Regions from separate parts of the Bradyrhizobium sp. USDA 326 genome, predicted to be linked through region 1. Evidence: predicted binding sites of a transcription regulator. Region 1 holds the regulator's gene; the other holds the start of a gene.
What was found. Region 1 encodes PhoB, which activates phosphate uptake and scavenging genes when phosphate is short. Its sites were predicted from a motif close to TGTCATNNANCTGTCAT; they were not measured.

Region 1 (14,631 bases):
CGTCATCCACCTCAACGCCGCGGCCGCCCAGCTCGCGCCGGCGCTGCGCAGGAACGAGCTCGCCCAGTTCGCGCTGCGCTCGCCGGAGATCATCACGGCGCTGCGCGAGGCGATCGCCACCACCGAGCCGCGGCGCGCGACCTATCTCGACCATGTTCCGGTCGATCGCTGGATGGAGCTGATGATCACGCCGGTGCCGGTGCCGACCAGCTTCGGCGGCGCCGACAAATGCATGCTGATGACCTTCCACGACCAGACGCCGCTGCGCCGGGTCGAGGAGATGCGCGCCGACTTCGTCGCCAATGCCAGCCACGAGCTGCGTACGCCACTGGCCGCGCTGTCGGGCTTCATCGACACGCTGCAGGGCCAGGCCAAGGACGATCCCAGGGCGCGCGAACGCTTCCTCGGTATCATGCACAACCAGGCTACGCGCATGGCGCGCCTGATCGACGATTTGCTGTCGCTGTCGCGGGTCGAGCTGTCGGCCCATGTCCGGCCCGACACCCTGGTCGACCTCATACCGATCATCCGCCAGGTCGCCGACGGGCTCGAGCCGCTGGCGCGCGAGCGCCAGGTCGAGGTGGAGATCGATCTGCCGGAGCCGCCGGTGATGATCGCGGGCGACCGCGAGGAACTGCTGCGCTTGTTCGAGAACCTGATCGAGAACGCGCTCAAATACGGCGCCTCCGGCGGACGCGTCATTGTGTCGCTGACATCAGGCATCGCCGCTGATGGAACTCAGGAAATCCGGGTCTTGGTCCGCGATTTCGGCCCCGGCATCGCTCCGGAGCACCTGCCGCGGCTGACCGAGCGCTTCTACCGGGTGGACGTGGGCGACAGCCGCTCGCAAGGCGGCACCGGCCTCGGATTATCGCTGGTGAAACATATTCTTAACCGCCATCGCGGCCGCCTTCTGATCGAAAGCGTGCCCAAACAGGGCGCCACTTTCACCGCCTGTTTTCCCCAGGCGAAGACTTCGGCGTGACCTGAAATTCAAGCAATTTCAGTTGCTTGTCGGTGTCATCCAGCCGTCACGAAACCTTCGTAAAAGCACAGCCGACCGCCCCTAAACGAGCGGCGCGGGGAGCGCGATCGGGCGCGGATGGCGCTTCGTTCCCCCTGTATGGAGACCAGCATGAATTTCATCAAAACTATGGTTGCTGCGGGCTTGGTCGCCGCAACGACGACGGCGGCCTTCGCCGCCGATATCACCGGCGCCGGCGCGACGTTCCCGTTCCCGATCTATTCCAAGTGGGCTGACGCCTACAAGAAGGAGACCGGCAACGGTCTGAACTACCAGTCGATCGGCTCCGGCGGCGGCATCAAGCAGATCCAGGCCAAGACCGTGACCTTCGGCGCCACCGACGCGCCGCTCAAGGCCGAGCAGCTCGAGAAGGACGGCCTCGCTCAGTGGCCGATGGTGATGGGCGCGATCGTTCCCGTCGTCAACCTCGAGGGCGTGAAGCCCGGCGAGCTGGTGTTCGATGGCGAGACCCTGGCCGCCATCTATCTCGGCAAGATCACCAAGTGGGACGATGCCGCGATCAAGAAGCTCAATCCGAACGTGAAGCTGCCGTCGGAAGCCATCACCGTGGTCCGCCGCTCGGACGGTTCCGGCACCACCTTCAACTTCACCAACTACCTCTCCAAGGTCAGCGCGGACTGGAAGAGCAAGGTCGGTGAGGGTACCGCGGTCGAGTGGCCGGTCGGCGTCGGCGCCAAGGGCAACGAGGGTGTGTCGGGCAACATCGGCCAGACCAAGAACTCGATCGGCTATGTCGAGTACGCCTATGCCAAGCAGAACAAGCTGACCTACGCCGGCCTCGTCAACAAGGCGGGCAAGACGGTGCAGCCGACCGTGGAGGCGTTCCAGGCGGCCGCCTCCAACGCCGACTGGGCCAAGGCTCCGGGCTACTACGTCATCCTGACCGATCAGCCCGGTGACAAGTCCTGGCCGATCACCGCGGCGACTTTCATCCTCATGCACAAGTCTGCCACCGACAAGGCGGCCTCGCAGGAAGCCATCAAGTTCTTCCGCTGGGCCTTCAAGAACGGCGGCAAGATGGCAGAGGAGCTCGATTACATCCCGATGCCCGACAGCGTCGTCCAGCAGATCGAGAAGACCTGGGCTGCCGAGATCAAGAGCTGAGCGCTCTCCTCTCATGTCCCGGACGCGGTGCAGCATGAAATGCTGCACCGATGAGCCGGGACCCACAAGAACCAGGCCCCGGATAGGCCAGCGCATCCGGGGCACAGAACCAAAACAAGCGTATACATAAACGGGTACAGGGGATCGGCGTGGCAGAGATGGCCGTTCAGAGCGATGCAATCGACGACGCCGGACCGTATGATCGCGCCAAGGCCTTGAGCGCGTTCAAGCTCGGCGACGTCACTTTCTACTGGATCACGCGGCTTTCCGCGATCTCGGTGCTGCTGATCCTCGGCGGCATCATCATTTCGCTGATCGTCGGCGCGTTCCCGGCGATCAAGGAATACGGCCTGTCGTTCCTGTGGACGCAGCGCTGGGCTCCTTCCGCCGATCCGCCCGTGCTCGGCGCGCTCGGGCCGATGTACGGCACGCTCGTCACTTCGTTCATCGCGATGCTGATCGCCATTCCCGTGGGACTCGGGATTGCGATCTTCCTCACCGAGCTCTGTCCGCAATGGCTGCGCCGCCCGATCGGCATGGCGGTCGAGCTGCTCGCCGGCATTCCCTCGATCATCTACGGCATGTGGGGCTTCTTCGTGCTGGCCCCGTTCCTGGCCAACACCTTCCAGCCCTTCATGATCCGGGTGTTCGAGGGCGTGCCCGTGCTCGGCGCAATCTTCGCAGGTCCCCCGTCCTATCTCAGCCTGTTCAATGCCGCGCTGATCCTCGCCATCATGGTGCTGCCCTTCATCACCTCGATCTCGGTCGACGTGTTCAAGACGGTGCCGCCGGTGCTGAAGGAAGCCGCCTACGGTGTCGGCTGCACCACGTGGGAGGTCGTGCGCAGCGTGGTGATCCCCTACACCCGCGTCGGCATCATCGGCGGCGTCATGCTGGCGCTGGGCCGCGCGCTCGGCGAGACCATGGCGGTGACCTTCATCATCGGCAATTCGTTCCGCATCTCTTCATCGATTTTCGCCCCGGGCACCACGATCTCGGCGGCGATCGCATCCGAGTTCGCCGAGAGCGACGGTCTGCACCAGTCCGGCCTGATTCTGCTCGGCCTGCTCCTGTTCGTGCTGACGTTCTTCGTGCTCGCAGCCGCGCGGCTGATGCTGATGCGCCTGGAAACAAAGGCGGGGAAGTGAAGCCATGAACCCGATCTATTTACGCCGCCGCCGCTGGGACATCGTCATCCGCGGGCTCTGCATCGCCGCCGCCGCCTTCGGCGTCACCTGGCTCGCGCTGATCCTGATCACGCTGCTCTACAACGGTCTGGCCGGGCTCAACCTTCAGGTCTTCACCGCAGACACGCCGCCGCCCGGATCGACCGAGGGCGGCCTGCGCAACGCCATCGTCGGCTCGCTGATCATGACCGTGATCGGCGTCGGCATTGGCGCGCCGCTCGGCCTGTTCGCCGGCACCTATCTCGCCGAGTACGGCCGCAACGACAAGCTGACCTCGGTGATCCGCTTCATCAACGACATCCTCTTGTCGGCGCCCTCGATCATCATCGGCCTCTTCATCTACGGCGCGGTCGTGGTGCCGATGCGAGGCTTCTCGGCCATCGCCGGCGCGCTGGCGCTCGCCGTGATCGTGATCCCGGTCGTGGTGCGCACCACGGAGGACATGCTGCTGCTGGTGCCGAACCCGCTGCGTGAAGCCGCCAGCGCACTCGGCCTGCCGCGCTCGCTGGTGATCAAGCGTATCGCCTACCGTGCGGCGCGCTCCGGCCTCATCACCGGTGTGCTGCTCGCCACTGCCCGCGTCGCCGGCGAGACCGCGCCGCTGCTGTTCACCGCGCTGTCCAACCAGTTCTTCAGCCTCGGCCTGGACAAGACCATGGCCAACCTGCCGGTGACCATCAACAACTTCGTGCAGAGCCCCTACGCCTACTGGAAGCAACTCGCCTGGAGCGGGGCGCTGCTGATCACCCTGACTGTGCTTGCCCTGAACATTGGCGCCCGCATCCTTGGTGCCGAGAGGACCGCAAAATGAGTGAAATGTCTGTTTCCGTAAGCGCGCCGACCGTTCATCCCGGCTCGCAGCCGCTGGCCGAGGCGCCTGCCAAGGTCACCGCGCGCAACCTCAACTTCTACTATGGTGAGCACCATGCGCTGAAGAACATCAATCTGGCGCTCGGCACCAATCGCGTCACGGCCTTCATCGGCCCGTCCGGCTGCGGCAAGTCGACCCTGCTGCGTATCTTCAACCGGATGTACGACCTCTACCCGGGCCAGCGCGCCACCGGCCAGCTGTTGCTCGACCACACCAACATGCTCGACCCCAAGCTCGACCTCAATCTGCTGCGCGCCCGGGTCGGCATGGTGTTCCAGAAGCCGACCCCGTTCCCGATGACGATCTACGAGAACATCGCCTTCGGCATCCGCCTCTACGAGAAGATCTCGAAGTCCGAGATGGATGATCGCGTCGAAAAGGCGCTGCGCGGCGGCGCGCTGTGGAACGAGGTCAAGGACAAGCTCAACGCCTCCGGCCTGTCGCTCTCCGGCGGACAGCAGCAGCGCCTCTGCATCGCCCGCACCGTCGCGGTGCGGCCCGAGGTGATCCTGTTCGACGAGCCCTGCTCGGCACTCGATCCGATCTCGACCGCCAAGGTCGAGGAACTGATCCAGGAATTGTCGGAGAACTACACGATCGCGATCGTCACCCACAACATGCAGCAGGCGGCCCGCGTCTCCGACAAGACCGCCTTCATGTATCTCGGCGAGTTGATCGAGTTCGACGACACCAGCAAGATCTTCACGTCGCCGAGCGACCGGCGCACGCAGGATTACATCACCGGCCGGTTCGGCTGAGGAGACGGAACATGGGTTCTGAACATACCGCAAAGGCTTTCGACACCGACCTGCAGGAGCTCACCCGCCTGGTCGCCGAGATGGGCGGGATCGCCGAGCGCATGATCGTCGATTCCGTCGACGCGCTGATCCGCCGCGACGTCACGCTCGGTCAGCGCGTCGTCACCACCGACGCCGAGCTCGACATGCTGCAGAAGCGCATCGAGGAGCGCGCCGTGCTCACCATCGCCCGCCGCCAGCCGATGGCCGTTGATCTGCGCGAGATCGTCGGCGCCATGCGCGTCGCGACCGATCTCGAGCGCATCGGCGATCTCGCCAAGAACATGGGCAAGCGCGTCGCAGCGCTGGAGACGGATTTCCATCCGCTGAAACTGTTCCGCGGCCTGGAGCACATGACCGACCTCGTGCAGCAGCAGGTCAAGTCGGTGCTGGACGCCTATGCCGCGCACGATCTGCCGGCGGCGATGGCGGTGTGGAAAGGCGACGAGGAAGTCGACGCCATCTGCACCTCGCTGTTCCGCGAACTCCTGACCTACATGATGGAGGATCCGCGCAACATCTCGTTCTGCATCCATTTGATGTTCTGTGCCAAGAACATCGAGCGGATCGGTGACCACGCCACCAACATCGCCGAGACCGTGTTCTACATGATCGAAGGCCAGGCGATCACCGACAAGCGGCCGAAGGGCGACATGACGACCTTCGCCACGACGGTGCCGAATACCTAAGGAGCGACGACAACATGGGCGCACGCATCATGGTGGTTGAGGACGAGGAAGCTCTCACCGAGCTTCTCCGCTACAACCTCGAAGGCGACGGCTATGACGTCGAGACGGTGATGCGCGGCGATGACGCCGACACCCGCCTCAAGGAGCACATTCCCGATCTGATCGTGCTCGACTGGATGCTGCCGGGCCTGTCGGGCATCGAGCTATGCCGGCGGCTGCGCACCCGTCCCGAAACCAAGCAGCTGCCGATCATCATGCTCACCGCGCGCGGCGAGGAGAGCGAGCGGGTGCGGGGACTTGCGACCGGTGCCGACGATTACATCGTCAAGCCGTTCTCGGTGCCGGAGCTGCTCGCGCGCGTGAAGGGTCTGCTCAGGCGCGCCAGCCCCGAGCGGCTCGCCACCGTGCTCGCCTACGGCGACATCGAGCTCGATCGCGACAAGCGCCGCGTGGCGCGCTCGGGCCGGCCGATCGATCTCGGCCCGACCGAATATCGCCTGCTGGAGTTCTTCCTGGAGCATCCCGGCCGCGTGTTCTCGCGCGAGCAGCTGCTCGACAGCGTCTGGGGCCGCGACATCTACATCGACGAGCGCACTGTCGACGTCCACATCGGCCGCCTGCGCAAGCTGCTCAATCTCGGCCGTGAGCAGGATCCGATCCGCACCGTCCGTGGCGCCGGCTATGCGCTGGACGATCGGTTCGCGAAGGCGGAGCAGACGTAAAGCTCTGAACTAGCGAGCCGCGGCAACAATCTTGGTCGTCACCCCGGGGCGCGCGTAGCGTGAGCCCGGGATCCATAATCACAGGGCTTTGTTTGGCGAAGACTCGGAGTGACCATCTCGCGCAATCACTGCGCCCTGTGGTTATTGATCCCCCGCCTCCGCGGGGACGACACCGAGTAAGCCGAGCCGTCAGCGTGTGACGGCTGCAGTCAGCTAAATCCGCAAACTCACCGCGTGCCCGGCTTCGCCGGTGCGCGCCGCCGATCCGCTGCAGGCTGATACGCCACGCGCGAATGCTGGGCGCAGTAGGGCAGGCCCGAGAGCGCCTTGCCGCCGCAGAAGAAGAAATCCGGGCTGGAGGGATCGCCGACCGGCCAGTGGCACGTCGCCTCGTTCAATTCCAGCAGCGACAGCCGCTGGCTCATCGGCACCACGTTGTCGTAGGTGACGGGTTCGGCCTCCACCTCGACCTCGAAGGCCTGCGCCAGTGCGGTGTTGCCGCGGGCGACGGGGCGGGTCACCCGCATCATGTGCTGCGCAGGCCGGGCCTTGCGCGGCCGGGGCGCTGCCGATGAAGGGCTCTTGGCGCGGCCGGACAAGCCGAGCCGGTGCACCTTGCCGATCACGGCATTGCGGGTCACATTGCCGAGCTCCGCCGCGATCTGGCTGGCCGAAAGTCCGGCCTCCCAAAGCTTTTTCAGCTGCTCGACGCGATCATCGGACCAGGTCAAAACCGTCATTGCACCCTTTCCCTCGCTGCGCGCCTGCCATCCTGGGGCCTTCGCAGCGATTGCCTAAGCCTTGAAAAACCCGTGCCGTCAGAATCCCTTAAGGCTCGCCGGGCGCGCTCAAGACGCCCGAACGTTTACGCCGGTACATGAGGACTCTTGGGATCAGAACTGCTGCACGAGATGTCGTATCTGACAGTCCAAACGCTACAATATGGCGTGACTCCCGCGCAAGAGTCCGCCGACTCGCGTCCACATGTTCCGTGGTGAAAATCCCGCAAAATCGGCACCGCAAGACTACGGATTTAGCATTTCGCGAGGCTTTCCAGGCGGCATTGACACCCGTCTTGCCAAGCATAAGATAGCCCCACGTGCCGCCCTTAAAAGGCGGCACGTTTCGTTTTCCGGGCCGGTCAATGGTGCGTTGCGCAATGCACGCATCACACCGTCCGCAACATTCAAGTGACGTCATGACTAACAGCGCCGCGCCGCATTTGCTCCCCGTTTTCGCCAGGGCCGACCTCGGTTTCGAGCGCGGCGAAGGCTGCTGGCTGATCGCGACCAATGGGGATCGCTATCTCGATTTCACCTCGGGCGTGGCGGTGAATGCGCTCGGTCATGCCCATCCCACGTTGGTCAAGGCGTTGCAGGAGCAGGCGACGAAGCTCTGGCACATGTCGAACCTGTTCCAGAGCCCGGACGGCGAGAAGCTCGCGGCGCGTTTGTGCAACGAAAGCTTTGCCGACTTCGTGTTTTTCTGCAATTCCGGCGCCGAGGCGCTGGAAGGTGTGATCAAGCTGGTGCGCCACCACCACTTCTCCAAGGGGCGTCCCGAACGCTATCGCATGATCACCTTCGAGGGCGCCTTCCATGGCCGCACGCTGGCGACGCTGGCCGCCACCGGTTCTGCAAAATACCTCGAGGGCTTCGGCCCGCCGATGGACGGCTTCGACCAGGTGCCGCATGGCGACCTCGAAGCCGTCAAGAAGGCGATCGGCCCGCATACCGCCGGCATTCTCATCGAGCCGATCCAAGGCGAGGGTGGCGTTCGTTCTGCGCCTCCCGCCTTCCTGAAGGCGCTGCGCGAGCTCTGCGATGAGCACGGCCTATTGCTCGCCTTCGATGAGGTGCAGACTGGCATGGGCCGGACCGGTGAACTCTTTGCCTACAAGCGCACCGGCGTCGTGCCCGACGTGATGTCGCTGGCGAAGGCGCTCGGTGGCGGTTTCCCGATCGGCGCGGTGCTCGCCACCGCCGACGCTGCGCGCGGCATGGGGCCGGGCTCGCACGGTTCGACCTTCGGCGGCAATCCGCTCGCGATCTCGGCCGCGAACGCCGTTCTCGACGTCATGCTCAAACCCGGCTTCTTCGGTCACGTGCAGAAAATGTCGCTGCTGCTGAAGCAGAAGCTCGCCTCCGTGATCGACCGCCATCCCGAAGTCGTCAGCGAGGTGCGCGGCGAGGGCCTCCTGATCGGCATCAAGGCCGTGGTACCCTCGGGCGATCTCGTCGCGGCGCTGCGCGCCGAAAAATTGCTCACCGTCGGAGCCGGCGACAATGTCGTGCGCTTCCTGCCACCCTTGATCGTTACCGAGGCGGAGATCGAAGACAGCGTCGGGCGGCTCGAACGCGCCTGCACCGCAATCTCTTCCAGCCAGACCAAGCGGGCGGCAAGCTGATGAGCAAGACGCCCAACACGACTCCAAAGCACTTTTTGGACATCAACGAGCTGCCGCTGTCGGAGCTCAAGAGCATGCTCGCCGCCTCATCGGCCATGAAGGCGAAGCAGAAGGCGCACCAGCCGGTCAGGCCGCTTGAAGGCAAGACGCTGGCGATGATCTTCGAGCGGCCCTCGACGCGGACGCGGGTGTCGTTCGATGTCGCCATGCGCCAGCTTGGCGGCGAGCCCATCATGCTCACGGGCGCCGAGATGCAGCTCGGTCGCGGCGAGACCATCGCCGACACCGCGCGGGTGCTGTCGCGCTATGTCGACGCGATCATGATCCGCATCCTCAATCACGAGGCGCTGCTGGAGCTTGCGGCCTATGCGACCGTGCCTGTCATCAACGGCCTGACCCGGCGGTCGCATCCCTGCCAGGTGATGGCCGACCTCATGACCTATGAGGAGCATCGCGGCCCGATCGAGGGCAAGACGGTGGCCTGGACCGGCGATGACAACAACGTGCTGGCGTCCTGGGCGCATGCCGCCGAGCGCTTCAAGTTCCAGCTCAACGTCGCAACACCTCCTGAACTCGCGCCGAAGAAGGCAATGCGCGACTGGATCAAGACGTCAGGTGCGCCGATCGTGCTCGGCACCGATCCGGAAGCCGCTGTGCGCGGCGCCGACTGCGTCGTCACCGACACCTGGGTGTCGATGGGCGACAAGGAGGGCGAGCACCGCCACAACGTGCTCAAGCCCTACCAGGTCAATGCCAAGCTCATGTCGCTGGCCAAGCCCGATGCGCTGTTCATGCACTGCCTGCCAGCCCATCGCGGCGAGGAGGTCACCGACGAGGTGATCGACGGTCCGCAATCGGTCGTGTTCGACGAGGCCGAAAACCGCCTGCACGCGCAGAAGGGCATTTTGGCCTGGTGCTTTGACGCGGTGAAATAGCGGGGGCGTGTGGTGGCGTTGCTGTCGCCCCGCGCGCCGCGATCGTCCAGGATCAGCGCTCGTCCTGCTCGCTTGTCCGGAACGATGGCGGAATACGTGGTGGTAGCCGCCCCCTTCCATTCTCAGCCCTCCGACCCCAGATAACGGCCCATGGTTTCCCAATCCCCTGACATGAAAACCGGGCCAGAAGGCCCGGTTCGCGCACCATCGGCGGTTCCGATCGATGACGCCGTGTTGCCCTACGAGGTCGACGCGCTCGATGTGCGCGGGCGGCTGGTGCGGCTCGGCCCGGCACTCGACGATATCCTGACCAAGCACGATTATCCCGCACCCGTCGGCAAGCTGCTGGGTGAAGCCATCGTGCTGACGACGTTGCTCGGCACCGCGCTGAAATTCGAGGGGCGTTTCATTCTCCAGGCCCAGACCGACGGTCCGGTCTCGTTCCTGGTCGTCGACTACATGGCGCCCGATCGCCTGCGCGCCTATGCGCGCTTTGACGCCGCGCGCCTCGGCGAAGCCAAAGACCCGGGCGCGCTGCTCGGCCGCGGCCATCTCGCCATGACCATCGACCAGGGCCCCGACATGAGCCGCTACCAGGGTCTGGTTGCGCTCGACGGCGGCAGCCTGGAAGACGCCGCGCACGAATATTTCCTCCGCTCCGAACAGATCCCGACGCGCGTGCGCCTTGCGGTCGGCGAGGAGTGGCGCTCGAGCGACGGCGGCAAGCATCGCTGGCGGGCCGGCGGCATGCTGATGCAGTTTCTGCCGAAGGCGCCGGAGCGCGCCCGGCAGGCCGATCTGCATCCCGGCGATGCGCCTGAAGGTGTCGAAGTGCACAGTGTCGCCGAAGACGACGCCTGGGTCGAGGCGCGTTCGCTGATCGAGACCGTCGAAGACGTCGAGCTGATCGATCCAGAACTCTCGGGCGAGCGGCTGCTCTACCGTCTCTTCCACGAGCGCGGCGTGCGCGTGTTCAATCCGCAGGTCCTCAAGGCGCAGTGCTCCTGCTCGCGCAATGCGGTCGCCTCGATGCTCAAGAGCTTTTCGCCGGACGATCGTGCCGCAATGGTCAAGGACGACAAGGTCGTCGTCACCTGCGAGTTCTGCTCATCGGTGTACCAGTTCACGCCGCACGAGGCGGGCGTGGAAGACGCGTAGGTATTTCTTCCGTCATTGCGAGCGCAGCGAAGCAATCCAGACTGCCGCCGCGGAGGGGTTCTGGATTGCTTCGCTGCGCTCGCAAGGACGGTGGGGAGAGAGCGTGCCACACCCTGCTGCGCCCCTTAATTCAACACCCGCTTGTTGTCGGGACTGTCGAGCGAGAACGTCGGTACGTCGATCTCGAAGCGCTCGCCGGTTTCGCTGACCATCTGGTAGCTGCCGGTCATGAAGCCCGAGGCGGTCGAGAGCGGCACGCCGGAGGTGTATTCGAAACGCTCGCCGGGGGCCAGGATCGGCTGCTCGCCGACCACGCCCTCGCCCTTCACCTCCTGCTGGCGGCCGGAGGCATCGGTAATGATCCAGTGCCGCGTCTTGAGCTGCACGGTTTCCTCGCCGGAATTGGTGATGACGATGGTGTAGGACCAGAAATAGCGCGAGCGGTCGGCCGACGACTGCTCCGGAACAAAGTTCGGCTCGACGGTCACTTCAATCTGGCGGGTCACGGCGCGGTACATGGCTGCCATAATAGCCAAATCCGTCCCGGAACCAAACGCTGGAGACGGCTTTGGCGACATCGTCCCGCCAGAATTCGAAGGGAAGGACACCCTCAAAGGGAGATTCCCTTATATGATCCGGCCGCTTTGCGAGACGACGGCGGGATCGTTACATTCCTTCAATGTCGTTATTTGCGGAGCGTTTTTAGGCCCCCGATGACCATTGCCGACCAAGTGACGGGATCGACGATCGCGGGGGCTGCGGAAGCCAAACCCGCAGGGACCAAGCCGCGTGCCGCCGCGCCGGCCATCACGCTGCCCGCCATCGGCGAGCGCGAGCTCCGGCTCGATCTGTTCCGCGGGCTCGCGCTGTGGCTGATCTTCATCGACCATCTGCCGGCAAGTCTGTTGACCTGGTTCACGATCCGCAATTACGGCTTCAGCGACGCGACGGAGATCTTCATCTTCATCTCCGGCTACACCGCCGCCTTCGTCTACGGCCGGGCGATGCTGGAGAGCGGCGTCGTCATCGCCACCGCGCGCATCCTGCGCCGGGTCTGGCAGATCTACGTCGCCCACGTCTTCCTGTTCACGATCTTCCTTGCCGAAATCTCCTACGTGGCGACCAGATTCGAGAACCCGCTCTACACCGAAGAGATGGGCATCATGGACTTCCTCAAGCAGCCCGACGTCACCATCGTGCAGGCGCTGCTCTTGCGCTTCCGTCCCGTCAACATGGACGTGCTGCCGCTCTACATCGTGCTGATGCTGGCGCTGCCCTTGATCCTTTGGTCGATGAAATGGCGACCCGACGTCACTCTCGGCCTTTCGGTCGTACTCTACGCGGTTACCTGGGAGTACGATCTCTATCTATCGGCCTATCCAAATGGCTTCTGGGCCTTCAATCCCTTTGCCTGGCAATTGCTGTTCGTGTTCGGTGCATGGTGTGCGCTCGGGGGTGCGCGCCGCATGTCGCGTATTCTGTCGTCGCGCGTCACGATGTGGATGGCGATCGCCTATCTCGCCGCGTCGTTCTACGTGACGCTGACCTGGTATGTGCCGCAGCTCTCCCAGTTCACGCCGAAGCTGATCGAGCAATGGATGTATCCGATCAACAAGACCGATCTAGACGTGCTGCGCTTCACGCATTTCCTGGCGCTGGCCGCGCTCACGGTGCGCTTCCTGCCGCGGGACTGGCCGGGCTTGAAGTCGCCCTGGCTGCGGCCGCTGATCCTGTGCGGCCAACATTCCCTCGAGATATTCTGTCTCGGCGTCTTCCTTGCTTTCGCCGGCCACTTCATCCTGGCCGAAGTTTCCGGCGGCGCAGCCATGCATGCCTTGATTAGTCTCTCCGGAGTCCTGATCATGTGGGGGGTGGCCTGGGTCATTTCGTGGTACAAGCGCGTGGCTGACAAGAGCGGTGCGAAAACCAAAAACGCCGTCGGCAACGCCGATCTGGCGGGAGGGGGCTGATGAAGGCGAAGGTTCTCCTGAGCCTGATCCTGCTATACGGCGGCCTCACCGCGCCCGTGGCGCGTGCGGACGATGCTGCGCCCACGGCTTCCCCTGCGCCCGCTTCCTGCGAATTGCCGGCCTATCTGCTGACCAGCGAAAGCCCGCTGCCCAAGGTCGCCGCTGCCGTCAAGGCCGGCAGGCCGCTCGAGATCCTGGTTATCGGCAGCCGCTCGACGACCATTCCATCTTCGGAGAACAGCTCATATCCGGCGCGCATGGAGGCGATCCTCAAGGAGAAGCTGCCGCCGTCGGAGGAGGTGCATGTCTCCGTAGAAATACAGAGCAAGAGAACGGCGGAGGAGGCCGCCTCCACTTTCGTTAAGCTGATGGAAGCAAAAACGCCTACGTTGGTGATCTGGCAGACCGGGACGGTGGATGCTATCCGAGCCATCGATCCCGACGAGTTTCGAAGTGCCGTCACCGAAGGGGTTGCTGCGTTGCAGAATGCGGGAGCTGACGTCGTCTTGATGAATCTGCAGTACAGTCCACGCACCGAAACCATGATCTCGGCGCAGCCTTTTCTCGATAATATGCGGGTGGTGGCGCAGGAGCACGGTATTCCGCTGTTCGATCGTTTCGCGATCATGCGGCAATGGAATGATCAAGGTCAGTTCGACCTGTTCAGCCCGTCCCGCGGGCCCGAGCTGGCGAAACAGGTCCATGATTGCCTTGGCCGGGCGTTGGCGCGGTTCGTGTTCGACGCAGCCCGTCTCGAGCCGGCCCAGCAGCAAAATTGAGGTCTAGCGTTAATGAGTTCTCTTCCCCCTTTTTGCCTGGCGACATGGCTGGCCGCGCCTGCAGCCGTAGCGCTGTTGTTGCTGACGCCGGCCTCGCAATCGTATGCCCAGACGCCAGCCGCACAAGCGACAACCGCCCCCGCGCAGTCGGCTGATCCCGCTTCCGCTTCGCCCTCCCAGACCAGCGTCGCTGCGACCTCGCCCGAGCAGCGCGGCATCGCGGCGCGAGCCATCGACAAGGTGAAGCAGGCCGCCAAATCCGCCGGCGACATCTTCAACCGTGTGCCCTGCCTGCCGCCGAAGGGCGGTTCGAAGGCGATGGGCTCGCTGCCGCACGTTGCTGGCAAGCTCGCCGCGGGCCAGCCCGTCGTCATCGTCGCGTTCGGCTCGTCGTCGACTCAAGGGTTCGGCGCGAGCTCGCCGGAGTTCAATTACCCCAACCGTCTCGCCGCGCAGCTGCGCCGGCACTATCCGGCCGCCAACATCAGCGTCATCAATGCCGGCGTCGGCGGCGAGGACGCCCCCGAGATGATGAAGCGCCTGCAGACGCAGGTGATCGACGTGCATCCGGACCTCGTGATCTGGCAGGTCGGCACCAACGCCGTGCTGCGCAATCTCGATCCCGGGGAAACCGCCAAGATGGTGGAGGATGGCATCAGCCGCATCCAGGCCGCGGGCGGCGCCGACATCGTGCTGGTCGATCCGCAATATTCGCCGGCGGTCAACCAGCGCGCCGAGAGCGCCGGCAAGATGGTGACGCTGCTCAGCAAGGTCGCCGAGCTCCGTCATGTTGGAATCTTCCCGCGCTTCGAGGTGATGCGCGACTGGCACGAGAAGCAGGCCATTCCGGTCGAGGGCTTCGTCATCGCCGACGGCCTGCACATGAACGATTGGGGCTATGCCTGCTTCGCCCAGCTGTTGGGTGACGATATCATCCGTTCCGTCGGCCAGATCAGGCTCGGGGTGA
Region 2 (14,631 bases), 670 kb from region 1:
TCCTCGAAGATCGCGTTCGCGGTCAGCGCGATGACGTCGCCGTCCGCGATCTCGCCGCGCGCGATGCTCTGGCGATAGTCGTAGATGCGCTCGTGCACATCCGCCATGAACTCGTGGAAATGCGCGCGGCGCTTATGCTCGACGGCAGAGTGCTGAAAGAACAGATCCATCAGCATGGTCTTGCCGCGGCCGACCTCGCCATGGATGTAGAGCCCGCGCGGCGCCTCGTCCTTGTCATTGCTGCTGAACAGGCGGGCGAGCAGGCCCTGCTTGCGCTGCGGCTTGTAAGTGGCGAGTCGCTGGTCGAGCGCCGTATAGGCCTCGGCGACCTCGGCCTGCGCGGCATCGGGCTCGATCGCGCCGGAGGCGATCTGGGCCTGGTAGGCTTCGCTGAAGGGGGAACCGGGGGTCGAGAGCATGGCCCTTTACCGCCAGAGACCGGCGGAAATTGCAAGCCGTGAATTGAGGTCAGGGGTATGCGCTTTCGTAGCCCGGACGCGCTGCAGCGGGCTTGCGCTGCTGCGCAGAGTCGGGACCCACCACTTTGTTCATCTCGGAGCGCTGGGCCCCGGCTCCACGGCCGGGGCGCGAGAGCGAGCTACGCACACAGCTCGTAGGCATCCTCGACGACATACGGACCGCCGCCGGTCGACGCCCGCGACGAGAACAGCACGAAGCGCTCCGCCATGAATGCCTTGCTCGGGAAGTAGCCACGCAGCGAGAGATAATCGGCAACGTCGCGGTCGGAGGCGTCGTGCAGCCGGGCCAGCGTGACGTGCGGGATGAATTTGCGTCCCTCCGGGTCGAGACCGATCCGCTGCATCAACCGTTCGAGCTCGGCCTGCAACTCCATCAGCGGCTTGCTCGGCGCGATGGTGGCGACCACCGCGCGCGGCTTGCGGCCGCCGAAGCTGGTGAGCCCCTGCACCTTGACCTCGAACGGCTTGCGGTCGACGCGAAACAGCATCGAGGCGATCTCGTTGGCGGAAACGCCGTCGATGTCGCCGATGAAGCGCAAGGTGACGTGATAATTTTCGGGATCAATCCAGCGGGCGCCGGGGAGGCCACCCCTCAAGTTGGAAAGCGAGTGGCTGATCTCGGCCGGAATTTCCAGACCCGTGAACAAACGCGGCATCGTTTCGCACTCCCGATGCTTGGGTATGATCCTTGGGAAAGACCATATCCAAATTTTAGAGCCGGTGACGAATCACCGGTACCCTGATTCCTATCGCAGTTGTGTGACTCTGCGAAGCATCGCGCGGGCCACCCCGGGAAAACCCTGGGAATTAGGGTTAGCGCTGCCTGCATTTCAACGCTGTTGCTCAGCTATCGTGCCAAGGAATGCCTCCACTGTGGGCAGGATGTTGGCGACGACGATGTCGATGCCGGCCGCAGTCGGATGAATGCCGTCGGCCTGATTGAGCTTGGCGTCGGCCGCAACGCCCTCGAGGAAGAACGGGTAGAGGGGCACATTCATCTTTTTCGCCAGATCCGGATAAATCGAATTGAAGCGCGCGGCATAGTCGGCGCCGTAATTCGGCGGCGCCAGCATGCCGCAGAGCATCACCGCGATGTTGCGCGCCTTGAGCCGCTGGACGATGTCGGTCAGCGCGGCGCGCGTCAGGTCGGGATCGATGCCGCGCAACGCGTCATTGGCGCCGAGCTCGACGATGACGCCGTCAGTTCCATCGGGCACCGACCAATCGAGCCGGTCGCGGCCGCCGGAGGAGGTGTCGCCGGACACCCCCGCATTGATCATGTCGACCCCTATGCCTTTGGCTTGCAAGACTTTTTTGAGCTTTTGGGGAAACGCCTCCTGGGCCGGGAGGCCGAGGCCGGCGCTGAGGGAATCGCCGAGAACGACAAGCTTGATCGGCCTTGTCGCCTGTGCCCAAGCGGGGGGCGCGATCGTCATCAAAGCGAGCATCAACACGGCTATGTGCATGAACAATCCGTAACGCCTCTCGACCGCGCTGTCGGAGTTGCCATATGACCGGACCATGGATACTCGCATCGAACCCTCATCGCTCGCCGCTACCGCCGCGGACACCATCGCCATTTCCAACGTCAATCTCTCATTGGGCACGGGCGCGGCACGCGTTCACATCCTCAAGGATATCAGCATGCGGGTCGCCTCGGGCGAGACGATCGGCCTGATCGGCCCGTCAGGCTCGGGCAAATCCACGCTGCTGATGGTCATGGCGGGGCTGGAGCGTCCTGATAGCGGAGAGGTGGTGGTTTCAGGCACGCCTTTCAATGCCCTTGACGAGGACGCGCTGGCCCGCTTCCGCGGCCGCCAGGTCGGCATCGTCTTCCAGTCCTTCCATCTGATTCCGACCATGACGGCGTTGGAGAACGTCGCCGTGCCGCTCGAGCTTGCCGGCAATCCCGATGCTGCGCGGCGCGCGGCGCAGGAGCTGCAATCGGTCGGGCTCGGCGACCGCCAGCATCACTATCCGGCGCAGCTCTCCGGCGGCGAGCAGCAGCGCGTTGCGCTCGCGCGCGCGCTGGCGCCGGATCCCGCGATCCTCGTCGCCGACGAGCCGACCGGCAATCTCGACGAGACAACCGGAAAACAGATCGTCGATCTCCTGTTCAGCAAGCACGCCGAGCGCGGCATGACCCTGGTGCTGGTCACGCACGATTCCTCGCTCGCGCATCGCTGCGATCGCGTCATCCGCCTGCGCTCGGGGCGCATCGACACGCAGTCTGCGCCGGCATGAGCGCGACCGTCGAACCGTTCGCGAAGCCCAATGGCATCGCGTTGTCGCTGCGCTACGCCCTGCGCGAATTGCGCGGGGGCCTGCGCGGCTTCTATGTCTTCATCGCCTGCATCGCGCTCGGCGTGATGGCGATCGCCGGCGTCGGCTCGGTGTCCGCGAGCCTGAGCGATGGGCTCGCGCGCGAGGGCCGCACGCTGCTCGGCGGCGACGTCTCCTTCGTGCTGTTCCAGCGCGAGGCCAAGCCTGAAGAGGTCGCCTTCCTGCGCTCGCGCGGCACGCTGTCGACGGCGGCGACGTTGCGCGGCATGGCGCGCGCGGCTGACGGCAAGCTGGCGCTGGTCGAGATGAAGGCGGTCGACGACACCTATCCGATGCTGGGACGGCTGACGCTGGCGCCGCCCCTGCCGATGTCCGACCTGCTCGCCGAGCGTGACGGCGCGTTCGGCGCCGCTGCCGATCCGACGTTGCTGGCGCGGCTCTCGTTGAGGACCGGCGACCGCGTCACCATCGGCGCGGCGACCTTCCAGATCCGCTCTACGGTCGAAGCCGAGCCCGACAAGCTCGCCGGCGGCATCGGCTTCGGGCCACGCTTCCTGATCAGCGAGACGGCCTTGCGCGCCACCGGCCTGATCCAGCCCGGCAGCCTGGTGCGCTGGGTCTACCGGGTCAAGCTGCCCGATACCGCAAACAACGAGCGCGCCACCGAAGCCTTCATCGCGGACGCCCGCAACGCCGCGCCGCAGGCCGGCTGGGAGATCCGCAGCCGCTCCAATGCCTCGCCGCAGCTCGAGCGCAACATCAACCGCTTCACGCAGTTCCTGACCCTGGTCGGCCTCGCGGCGCTGCTGGTCGGCGGCGTCGGCGTCGCCAATGCCGTGAAGAGCCATATCGACCGCCGGCTCGAGGTGATCGCGGCTCTCAAGGCCGTCGGCGCGACCGGGCGCGACGTCTTCGGCATCTATCTTGCGCAGGTCATTCTGCTCGCGGGCATCGGCTCGGTGATCGGCCTCGTGCTCGGCGCCGCGATGCCCTTCGCGATCGTTGGGCTGTTCGGCAAGCTGCTCCCGCTGCCGGTGGTGCCGGCCGTGCATGCCGACGAGCTCGCGCTGTCCTTCGTCTACGGCCTCTTGACCGCGCTGGCTTTCGGCCTGTGGCCGCTCGGCCGCGTGCACGACGTGCCGGTGGCCGCGCTGTTCCGCGACACCATCAGCTCGGAATGGCACCGGCCGCGCGCGGGCTATCTCCTGTTCATGGGGCTCGTGATCGCCCTGCTCATCGCGGTCGTGATCGGCCTCGCCTTCGACAAGCGCATCGCCGCGGTGTTCGTCGCCTCCTCGGTCGTCGTGTTCGTTTTGCTGCGCGGCATCGCCGCCCTGCTGATGGCAGGCGCGCGGCGGCTGCCGCGGACGCGGCTGCCGATGCTGCGGCTGGCGATCGCCAACATCCACCGGCCGGGCGCGCTGACGCCCTCGGTCGTGCTGTCGCTGGGGCTCGGGCTGGCCGTGCTCGTCACCATCACCCAGATCGACGGCAATTTGCGCCGGCAGTTCCTCGCAGCTCTGCCCGATCAGGCGCCATCCTTTTTCTTCATCGACATCCCGAGCGCGCAAGCCGAGCAGTTCGACCTCTATCTGCGCCAGATCGCTCCCGGCGCGAAGGTCGAGGACGTGCCGATGCTGCGCGGGCGCATCGTCGCCGCGCGCGGCGTTCGCGCCGAGGAACTCAAGCCGACGACCGATTCCGAATGGGTGCTGCAGAGCGACCGCGGCCTGACCTACACCGGCGAGCTGCCGAAAGGTTCCAAGGTGGTCGAGGGCGAATGGTGGAGCCCCGATTATTCCGGACCGCCGCTGGTCTCGATGGAGAAGAAGATCGCCGAAGGGCTCGGCCTCAAGCTCGGCGACGAGATCGTGGTCAACGTGCTCGGCCGCGACATCCCGGCGAGAATCGGCAATCTGCGCACCATCGACTGGCAAGGGCTCGGCATCAACTTCGTCCTGGTCTTCTCGCCGAACGCCTTCAAGGGCGCCCCGCATACCCATATCGCAACGCTGACCGAGGCCGGCGGCAATGCCGCGGGCGACGGCAAGATCATCAAGCAGGTGGCCGACGCCTATCCGATGGTGACGAGCGTACGCGTGCGCGAGGTGATGGAGACGGTCGGCTCCGTGGTGACCAACCTGGCGCTGGCGATCCGCGGCGCCAGTGCCGTCACCCTGATCTCGGCGATCCTGGTGCTCGGCGGGGCGCTCGCAGCCGGCCACCGCCACCGGGTCTATGATGCGGTGATCCTGAAGACCCTGGGCGCGACGCGGCTGCGGCTGCTGGGCGCCTATGCCCTCGAATACCTGCTGATCGGGCTCGCGACCGCGGTGTTCGGCGTGATCGCCGGCAGCATCGCGGCCTGGATGATCGTGACGCGGCTGATGACGCTCAGCTTCGTCTGGCAGGCCGGCAGCGCAGCCGGCGTGGTCGCGGCCGCGCTGGTCGTCACGGTCGGGCTCGGCCTCGCCGGCACGCTGCTGGCGCTGAACAAAAAGCCCGCGACGGTGTTGCGGAATTTGTGACAAAATGTAGCGGGTCGCCGCACGGGAGCGGAATTGCACGATTCCTGCTATTAACCACGACTGCTCGTCTGGATTGTGGGTGAGGGCGACATTCGGCCGCGCGTGGACGGTTGCAGCGAATGTGTTAGTTTCCCACATATCGAATGGGTTCGGAGTCCCGATTGTTAGCCAAAATTTAGTCGGCTGGCATCGGTATCCGAGATAGAATTTGACGAACCGGCGGCATGGCGACCCTCATGCCGGACCGGCCAACCAGCGGGATTTCGACCATGTCGGACCTAGACCGTAACTACGCTTCTCCTTTCGGCAGGGCCGCCGGGCGCGTTGACGCCGCGACGGTCGATGCCGGCCTGCGCGCCTACATGCTGCGCATCTACAACTACATGACCATTGGCCTGGCCATCACTGGCCTTGCCGCCCTCGGCGTCTACATGGCCGCCGTGACCGACGTTCCGACCCCGGAAGCGGTCCGCGTCGGCAAGCTGTTCCTGACGCCGTTCGGCTACGCCATGTTCGTCAGCCCCCTGAAGTGGCTGTTCATGCTCGCGCCGCTCGCGATGGTGTTCGTGATCTCGGCGGGCATCAACCGTCTCGCCCCCTCGACCGCCCAGATCCTGTTCTGGGTGTTCTCGGCGCTGATGGGCATCTCGCTGTCGTCGATCTTCCTGGTGTTCACGCACACCTCGATCGTGCGGGTGTTCTTCATCACCGCGGCGACCTTCGGTGCGCTGAGCCTCTACGGCTACACCACCAAGCGTGACCTGACCGGGATGGGCTCGTTCCTGTTCATGGGCCTGATCGGCATCGTCCTCGCCAGCCTGGTGAACCTGTTCCTGGCCAGCTCGATGCTGCAGTTCATCGTGTCGGTGGTCGGCGTGCTGGTGTTCTCGGGCCTCACCGCCTGGGACACCCAGCGGCTGAAGAACGACTACATCTACGGCTACGCCTCGGCCGGCGGTGACATCGCAGAGCGTGCGGCCATCACGGGCGCGCTGTCGCTGTACCTGAACTTCATCAACCTGTTCACGCTGCTGCTGCAGCTGCTCGGCCAGCGCGAGTAAGCGCAACGACGAGAGAGAACGGACACGAACCCCGGCCGAAAGGCCGGGGTTTTTGTTTGGGTCCGTGATCCCCTCCCCGTCATTGCGAGCGCAGCGAAGCAATCCAGAGTCCCTCCGCGGATGCATTTCTGGATTGCTTCGCTGCGCTCGCAATGACGGGGGTGGAGGCGGCGGAGCCCCTTCCGGCAGCCGCGGGAAGGCTTTAATCTTCCCCCATGTCCGCACCCGAAATCAGGCCCACCACAGAGGCCGACCTTCCCGCCATCACCGCCATCTACCAGCAGGCCGTCCGCGAGGGCACGGCGACGTTCGAGCTGGAGCCGCCCGACCTCGCCGAGATGACGCGTCGCTACCGCACGCTGATCGACGGCGGCTATCCCTATCTCGTCGCCATGCTCGACGGCAGGATCGCCGGCTATGCCTATGCCGGCGCCTACCGGCCGCGGCCGGCCTATCGCTTCACGGTGGAGAACTCGATCTATCTCGATCCCTCCTTCCACCGCCGCGGTGTCGGCTCAAAGCTGCTGGAACGGCTGATCACCGAATGCGAGGCGCGCGGCTTCCGCCAGATGATCGCCGTGATCGGCGACTCCGCCAATGCCGGATCGATCGGCGTGCACACCAGGGCCGGCTTCAAGATGATCGGCACACATCCCAATGTCGGGCTGAAATTCGGCCGCTGGCTGGACACGGTGATGATGCAGCGCGACCTCGGCGAGGGTGCAAGCACGGTGCCGGAGAAGTAGGGCAGGTCGTCACACCACCGCCAGCTTCCGATCGATCACCAGCAACACCCGTTCCAGCTCGTGGCCGCGGCGCAGGATCAGCCCGGTCGCCGAGATCACGCTGTACATGCCCTGCTTGCGCGCGAGCCGCGGGTCCTTCTCGATGCGATAGATCGGCACTTCCGAGGCGCGGCGATAGACCGAGAACACGGCGCGGTCCTTCAGGAAGTCGATGGCGTAGTCGCGCCACTCGCCGTCGGCGACCATGCGGCCGTAGAGATTGAGGATCCGGTGCAGCTCGAGCCGGTTGAACGTCACCCGGTTCGGCTGCGCATTCGCAGCGGCGGGGCGCGCCGCCGCGCGCTGCTCGCTCGGATCGGCATCCTCCGACATCAGGCTCATGGGAAGCGCCTCCTCATCGCAAGACATGAACGCGTCGGCGAAGACCGTCCGCGGAGCCGCGCTCATGACAATTGCATGATTGCGCCAACCGTTCCGCGCCGCAAGGGGCTCAACCCATCGAATCGGCTGCGAGGCGGGACACACGCAAGGGTGGAACTCTGTCGCGGCAAACCGTCACGGGATCGTTAGCAGGAATCATAGTATCGCCGCTTTTCCGCCCACCGCCTGCCGCCCTGCACTGCGATAAAGAATCCTGTGCGTTGACCCGGTCCTTTCGGTTCCGGATTCCTCAGCCCCCAGCCCCCCGGGGTCGAACAGGATCGGGTCTGTACGCACGGCAAGGAGGGCCAACGCAAGTTGGTCCTTTTTTGTTTGTGTCGGGATGTGTCCGGCACGTTGTCATTCCGGGGCACGCGAAGCGCGAACTTTGGTCCGCAATTGCGCACCTGAGAATCCCATCTACCATCACACAAGCTGAGAAATGGATTCCGGGTTCGCGCCAACAGGCGCGCCCCGGAACAGCAGAGTGCGACGCTAGAAAATCAATGCAGCGACGTATAAGCCGCGCCCAGCATCGGGCCGGGCTTCTCCCGGCTGCCATCCTGGACATAGACCACCGCGCCGTCGACGCCATCGCGCGTGAGGTTCTCGATCGGCACCGACCAGCTTTCCGGACGGCCGGTCCAATCGCCGACCTTGAGCAGGTTGCGCACCACGTTGTGATAGGTGACCTGCTGTCCGCGATTCTCGCCGCGGGTGATCGCGATCGGCACCGACTTGGCGATCGAGCAGATCCAGACCTCGCCGTGCGAGACCGCAGGCTCCTTGCTTGCGGCCACCGAGACGTTGATGTGCTTGCCCGACAGAGACATCGTCACCGGCACGGTCATCACGCCACTGCCCTTGTCGGTCTTGCCGATCGCATTCTCGATGCCGGCGCGATCGCTGCCGATGACATGCGTGGAGCCGTTGACGACGGCCTGCGGCGTGTAGACCTCGCGATCGCCGCGCATGCGCGAATAGGCACGCTGCCGTGCCGAGAAGCGCGAGTCCGCCAGCGTGTCTTTCCAGCCGAGATAGTCCCAATAATCGATCGGCATGCTCAACGCGATGATCGACGGGTCTTTCGAGAGATCGCCGATAATCTGGTCGGCGGGCGGGCAGGACGAGCAGCCCTGCGAGGTAAACAATTCAACAACGGCGCGGGGATCAGCGTGAGCGGGACGCATGACGGCGATGATCGCGCAGATGCCGAAAGCTCCCGACCAGAGGGCACTGGACCAGCGCGAAATCAGATGAGAAGCCGTCATTGTCGTCATGTCGAACGCCGCACACCATTGCTCGTGGGAAGGGGAATCTTATCGCCGGATGGTCACCGTAGTCTTACGGGGCGCGGTACGTTCATCCGTCCAGGCAACCGTCCAAGGGACGGTCTTCCGCCGGGCGGGCCCATCTGAAGCGTACCGCAAACGCGCGAAGGCGGCCTTTGATAGGCCGCCTTCGTTTAGGCTTCTACTCACTTCGCAGTGAGCCATCGTTCACAAATCCGCGCTTACGCCGCGAGCTTGCGCAGCACGTAATGCAGGATGCCGCCGTTGCGGTAGTAGTCGAGCTCGTCCAGCGTATCGATGCGGCAGAGCAGCGAAACGCGCTGCAGCGAACCGTCGCCGGAGACGATCTCCGCGGTCAGCTTCTGGCGCGGCTTGAGGTCGCCGACGAGGCCGCGCAGCGTCACCTTCTCGTCGCCCTTCAGGCCCAGAGACGACCAGGAGGTGCCTTCCTCGAAAGTCAGCGGCAGCACGCCCATGCCGACCAGGTTGGAACGGTGGATGCGCTCGAAGCTCTGGCAGATCACGGCGCGCACGCCGAGCAGGCGCGTGCCCTTCGCGGCCCAGTCGCGCGAGGAGCCGTTGCCGTATTCGGCGCCGGCAAATACCACCAGCGGCACCTTCTCTTCCTGGTACTTCATCGCGGCGTCGTAGATCGACATCTGCTCGCCGTCGGGCCAGTGCTTGGTGAGGCCGCCTTCCGGAATGTTGCCGTCGGCGCCCTTCAGCATGAAGTTCTTGATGCGGATGTTGGCGAAGGTGCCGCGCATCATCACTTCATGGTTGCCGCGGCGCGTGCCGTACTGATTGAAGTCGGCCGGACGCACCTGGTGCTCGCTGAGATATTTGCCAGCGGGCGAGGTGAGCTTGATCGAGCCGGCCGGCGAGATATGGTCGGTGGTGATCTTGTCGCCGAACATGGCGAGGATGCGCGCCTCGACGATGTCGGTGACCGGCTCCGGCTCCTTCTGCATGCCTTCGAAATAGGGCGGGTTCTGCACATAGGTCGAAGACATGTTCCAGCGATAGGTCTCGCTCTCGACCGTCTTGATCTTGCGCCAGTTGGTGTCGCCCTTGAACACGTCGGCATACTTCTTCTTGAAGATCGACGCGGTCACGAACTTCTTCATGAAGGCGTTGATTTCCTTCGTCGTCGGCCAGATGTCCTTCAGATACACCGGCTTGCCGTCCTTGCCTTCGCCGAGCGGCTCGGTGGCGAGGTTCTTGGTGACGCTGCCGGCGAGCGCATAGGCGACGACCAGCGGCGGCGAAGCCAGATAGTTCGCCTGCACGTCCGGCGAGACGCGGCCTTCGAAGTTGCGGTTGCCTGAGAGCACGGCGGCCGCGACGATGCCGTTGTCGTTGATCGACTTCGAGATCTCCTCCGGCAGCGGACCGGAATTGCCGATGCAGGTGGTGCAGCCGAAGCCGACCAGGTTGAAGCCGACCTTGTCGAGATAGGGCTGGAGACCGGAATTGGCGAGATATTCCGCGACCACCTGGCTGCCGGGAGCGAGCGAGGTCTTCACCCACGGCTTGGCCTTGAGGCCCTTCGCAGCGGCGTTACGCGCGAGCAGGCCGGCACCGATCAAGACGCTCGGGTTCGAGGTGTTGGTGCAGGAGGTGATCGCGGCGATCACGACGTCGCCGTGACCGAGATCGAAGTTCTTGCCTTCGACGGCGAAGCGCTTCGCCGGCTCCTCGGCCTTCTTGTACTCGCTGGCGAGCGCGAGCGAGAAGCCGTCCGCGACGGTGGGCAGCGCGATGCGGCCTTCGGGCCGCTTCGGGCCGGCCAATGACGGCACGACGTCGCCGAGGTCGAGCGTCAGCGTTTCCGTGAACACCGGATCCGGCGACTTGGCGGTGCGGAACAGGCCCTGGGCCTTGGCATAGGCCTGGACCAGCGCAACGCGCGCGGAAGAGCGGCCGGAGGTCTTGAGATAGTCGAGCGCGGCGGCATCGACCGGGAAGAAGCCGCAGGTCGCGCCATATTCGGGCGCCATGTTGGCGATGGTGGCCTTGTCGGCGACCGAGAGGTGGTCAAGGCCCGGGCCAAAGAACTCGACGAACTTGCCGACCACGCCGAGCTTGCGCAGCATCTGCGTCACGGTCAGCACGAGGTCGGTCGCGGTGACGCCTTCCTTCAGCGAACCCTTCAGCTTGAAGCCGACGACGTTGGGCAGCAGCATCGACAGCGGCTGGCCGAGCATGCAGGCTTCCGCCTCGATGCCGCCGACGCCCCAGCCGAGCACGGCGAGACCGTTGACCATGGTGGTGTGCGAATCAGTGCCGACGAGCGAGTCGGGATAGGCGACCTCGAAGGTGCCGGTCTTCCTTCCGACCGTCATCTTCTCCTTCTTGGTCCAGACCGTCTGAGCCAGATATTCGAGGTTGACCTGGTGGCAGATGCCGGTGCCGGGCGGCACGACGGAGAAGTTCGAGAACGCCTTCTGGCCCCATTTCAGGAACTCGTAGCGCTCCTGGTTCTGCTTGTATTCCTCGGTGACGTTCTTGCCGAAGGCCTTGTTGTCGCCGAAGAAGTTCACGATCACGGAGTGGTCGATGACCAGATCGACCGGAACCAGCGGATTGATCTTCTCTGCGTCGCCGCCGAGCTTCTGCATCGCGTTGCGCATCGCGGCGAGGTCGACCACCGCGGGCACGCCGGTGAAGTCCTGCATCAGGACCCGCGCGGGGCGGAAGGCGATCTCATGCTCCAGCGACTTCTTGCGCAGCCATTTCGATACCGCGACGATGTCCTCCTTCTTGACCGAGCGGCCGTCCTCGTTGCGCAGCAGGTTCTCGAGCAGGACCTTCATCGAATAGGGAAGTTTCGAAATTCCCTTCAGACCATTCTTCTCGGCCGTGGGCAGGCTGTAATACACATAGGTCTTGGCGCCGACCTTGAGGGTCTTTTTGCATTTGAAGCTGTCGAGCGAGGTCATGTAGGAGATCCCAATTGTTAGCTATACCCGGCAGGGTATTTTAACACCGTCAGCGTATCAGGCTGGGCCGCTTGCAGGGGCAGGTTGAGTTGCTGCATCGAGTAGTTCCGGGCTTATAGAAGCTTTCTAACGGCGCCGCCACAGCCACAATCGTGCCGCAGCAATCCGCGAGCCAAAAATTCCCATGCGCTACCCCAAGATTTCCTGAGGCCTGGCTTTGAGCGGGTTGAAACGAGGCGAGATGCGGCTTTCCGGTCACGAGCTCAGATGCGTGCGGGGCGGACGCGAGGTGTTCGCCGGCCTCGGTTTCACGGCCGCCTCGGGCGAAGCCGTCGCGGTGATGGGTCGCAACGGATCGGGCAAGACCTCGCTGCTGCGGCTGATCGCGGGCCTGCTCGTTCCCGCCGGCGGAACGATCGCGCTGGACGGGGGCGATGCCGAGCTGACGGTGCCGGAGCAGTGCCACTATCTCGGCCATCGCGATGCCCTGAAGCCGGCCCTTACCGTGGCCGAAAACCTGGCGTTCTGGGCCGCTTTCCTGGGCGGCGAGCGCGGCGACGCCGCCGCGACCCTCGCCACTGTCGGCCTCGACCACGCCACCCATCTGCCTGCCGGATTCCTGTCGGCCGGCCAGCGCCGCCGGCTCTCGCTGGCCCGGCTGCTGACGGTCCGCCGGCCGGTCTGGCTGCTGGACGAGCCGACCAACGCGCTTGATGTGGCCGGCCAGGACATGTTCGGCGGCCTGATGCGCGATCATCTCGCTGGCGGTGGCATGATCATCGCGGCGACCCACGCCCCGCTCGGGATCGAAGCGCGGGAGCTGCGGATCGGGGGTGTGGCGTGATTTCGATGCACCCTCAGCTTTCCGAATGCCCAAGCTCCGCTCTCTCCGTTCCCTCCCCCGTTGTGGGGGAGGGTCAGGGAGGGGGGTGCCACACGACGCGCTCTCTCGATTCTTGCGTTGGAAAAGTGGGCGTTCTGTTGCTGGAAGATAGCCCCGAGCAAGCACCTCGCCCGGGGGTACCCCTCTCCCCCGCCCTCCCCCACAAGGGGGGAGGGAGCGCAGTTTGCCGAAGGCGGGAGCTGGGCTCACAAGACGACTTCACTGGCCAAAGGGCCACCCCATGACCGCCCTTGCCGCCCTCATCCGCCGGGACATCAGGATCGCGCTGCGCGTCGGCGGCGGGGCGCTGATCGGGGTGCTGTTCTTCCTGACCGTGGTGGTGCTGATGCCGTTCGCGGTCGGGCCGGACCTGGCGCTGCTATCGCGGCTCGGGCCGGCGATCCTGTGGCTCGGCGCGCTCTTGGCGAGCCTGCTCACCCTGGACCGGCTGTTCATGGCCGACCACGAGGACGGCTCGCTCGACCTGATCACGATGAGCCGGACGCCGCTGGAACTCGCCTGTGCCGCCAAGGCGCTGGCGCATTGGCTGGCCGCCGGCCTGCCGCTGATTGTCGCAACCCCCGTGCTCGGCCTGCTGCTCAACCTCGACATGGTTGCAACCGGCGCGGTGGCGCTGACGCTGCTGGCGGGCACGCCGGCGCTGACCTTCACCGGCATGATCGGCGCGGCGCTTGCGGTGACGCTGCATCGCGGCGGGCTGTTGATGGCCGTGCTGGTGCTGCCGCTGTCGATTCCAGTGCTGATTTTCGGGGTTGCGGCCTCGCAGGCGGTGATCGTCGGGCCGATGACCTTCGGCGCGCCGTTTTCGATTCTCTGCGCGCTGTCGCTGGTTAGCCTCGTGATCGGCCCGTTCGCGGCCGCAGCAAGCCTGCGGCATGGCCTCGACTGAGATGGGCTCGACGGATCTTGACCCCGATCAACTTTCGCGACGGGCTTTCGTGCTGATTGCCTGAGCGGCCCCCGGTGATTATCAGGATACCATGACGCTGATCGACCTCGCCAACCCCACGCGGTTCCTCGCGCTGACAGCGCGGGTGTTGCCGTGGCTGGCGGCCGCGACAATCATCCTGCTCACGATCGGTCTCTATCAAGCTGCGCTCGCGCCCGACGACTATCAGCAGGGCGCGACCGTGAAGATCATGTTCATCCACGTACCCAATGCCTGGCTGTCGATGTTCGTCTGGGGCGTGATGAGCATCGCATCATTGGGCACGCTGGTGTGGCGGCATCCGCTGGCCGACGTCGCCGCCAAAGCGGCAGCTCCGATCGGCGCCAGTTTCACCTTCCTCGCGCTGCTCACGGGCTCGCTATGGGGCCGGCCGATGTGGGGCACCTATTGGGAATGGGATGCGCGGCTGACCTCGGTGCTGATTCTGTTCCTGATGTATCTCGGCCTGATGGCGCTGTGGCGCGCGGTGGACGATCCCTCGCGCGCGGCGCGCGCCGCGGCGGTGCTGACCCTGGTCGGCGCCATCAACCTGCCGATCATCAAGTTCTCGGTCGACTGGTGGAACACGCTGCACCAGCCGGCCTCGGTGATGCGCATGGGCGGCTCGGCCCTCGACAAGTCGTTCCTGATTCCGCTGCTTGTGATGGCGATCGGATTCACGCTGCTGTTCGTCACGCTGCACCTGGCTGCGATGCGCAACGAAATCCTGCGCCGCCGCGTCCGCTCGCTGCAGATGATGCAGGCGAGCCGCATAGCGTTCTCGAGCGACGTGGCCGCCGGCTCGCGTCAAGAAAACGCGTCAAAAGAAGTGGGGGCCGCATGACGATGTCGCTTGGTCCCTACGCGTCCTTCATCGTGATGTCGTATGCGGCTGCCGCCCTCGTGGTCGCAATCCTCATCGGCTGGGTCATGCTCGACTATCGCAGCCAGACGCAGCGCCTGCGCGAGCTTGAGGAGCGCGGCATCACCCGCCGCTCGGGCCGCAGCGCGACGGAGCAGCGATGAGCGACCAGTCCACCTCCGCTCC

Region 2: a site for PhoB is predicted at 7,543-7,559, ahead of ABIG06_RS13285 (DUF2794 domain-containing protein). Genes of this name have one in related genera too.

The regions. Positions count from the first base shown of each region.
Region 1 covers NZ_JBMGQA010000001.1:2,103,517-2,118,147, reverse strand. The annotation lists gene ABIG06_RS10180 (ATP-binding protein) at 1-985, shown strand, start outside; gene pstS (phosphate ABC transporter substrate-binding protein PstS) at 1,136-2,149, shown strand; gene pstC (phosphate ABC transporter permease subunit PstC) at 2,308-3,297, shown strand; gene pstA (phosphate ABC transporter permease PstA) at 3,302-4,147, shown strand; gene pstB (phosphate ABC transporter ATP-binding protein PstB) at 4,144-4,965, shown strand; gene phoU (phosphate signaling complex protein PhoU) at 4,977-5,693, shown strand; gene phoB (phosphate regulon transcriptional regulator PhoB) at 5,708-6,415, shown strand; gene ABIG06_RS10145 (GcrA family cell cycle regulator) at 6,643-7,155, opposite strand; gene ABIG06_RS10140 (aspartate aminotransferase family protein) at 7,614-8,822, shown strand; gene argF (ornithine carbamoyltransferase) at 8,822-9,757, shown strand; gene ABIG06_RS10130 (Hsp33 family molecular chaperone) at 9,908-10,915, shown strand; gene apaG (Co2+/Mg2+ efflux protein ApaG) at 11,041-11,433, opposite strand; gene ABIG06_RS10120 (OpgC domain-containing protein) at 11,629-12,885, shown strand; gene ABIG06_RS10115 (SGNH/GDSL hydrolase family protein) at 12,885-13,664, shown strand; gene ABIG06_RS10110 (SGNH/GDSL hydrolase family protein) at 13,677-14,631, shown strand, end outside.
Region 2 covers NZ_JBMGQA010000001.1:2,770,924-2,785,554, reverse strand. The annotation lists gene zapE (cell division protein ZapE) at 1-419, opposite strand, end outside; gene thpR (RNA 2',3'-cyclic phosphodiesterase) at 599-1,135, opposite strand; gene ABIG06_RS13310 (arylesterase) at 1,310-1,945, opposite strand; gene ABIG06_RS13305 (ABC transporter ATP-binding protein) at 2,001-2,723, shown strand; gene ABIG06_RS13300 (ABC transporter permease) at 2,720-5,290, shown strand; gene ABIG06_RS13295 (Bax inhibitor-1/YccA family protein) at 5,560-6,351, shown strand; gene ABIG06_RS13290 (GNAT family N-acetyltransferase) at 6,567-7,097, shown strand; gene ABIG06_RS13285 (DUF2794 domain-containing protein) at 7,107-7,478, opposite strand; gene ABIG06_RS13280 (DUF1223 domain-containing protein) at 8,021-8,797, opposite strand; gene acnA (aconitate hydratase AcnA) at 9,031-11,751, opposite strand; gene ccmA (heme ABC exporter ATP-binding protein CcmA) at 11,993-12,595, shown strand; gene ccmB (heme exporter protein CcmB) at 12,876-13,544, shown strand; gene ABIG06_RS13260 (heme ABC transporter permease) at 13,636-14,427, shown strand; gene ccmD (heme exporter protein CcmD) at 14,424-14,609, shown strand; gene ABIG06_RS13250 (DsbE family thiol:disulfide interchange protein) at 14,606-14,631, shown strand, end outside.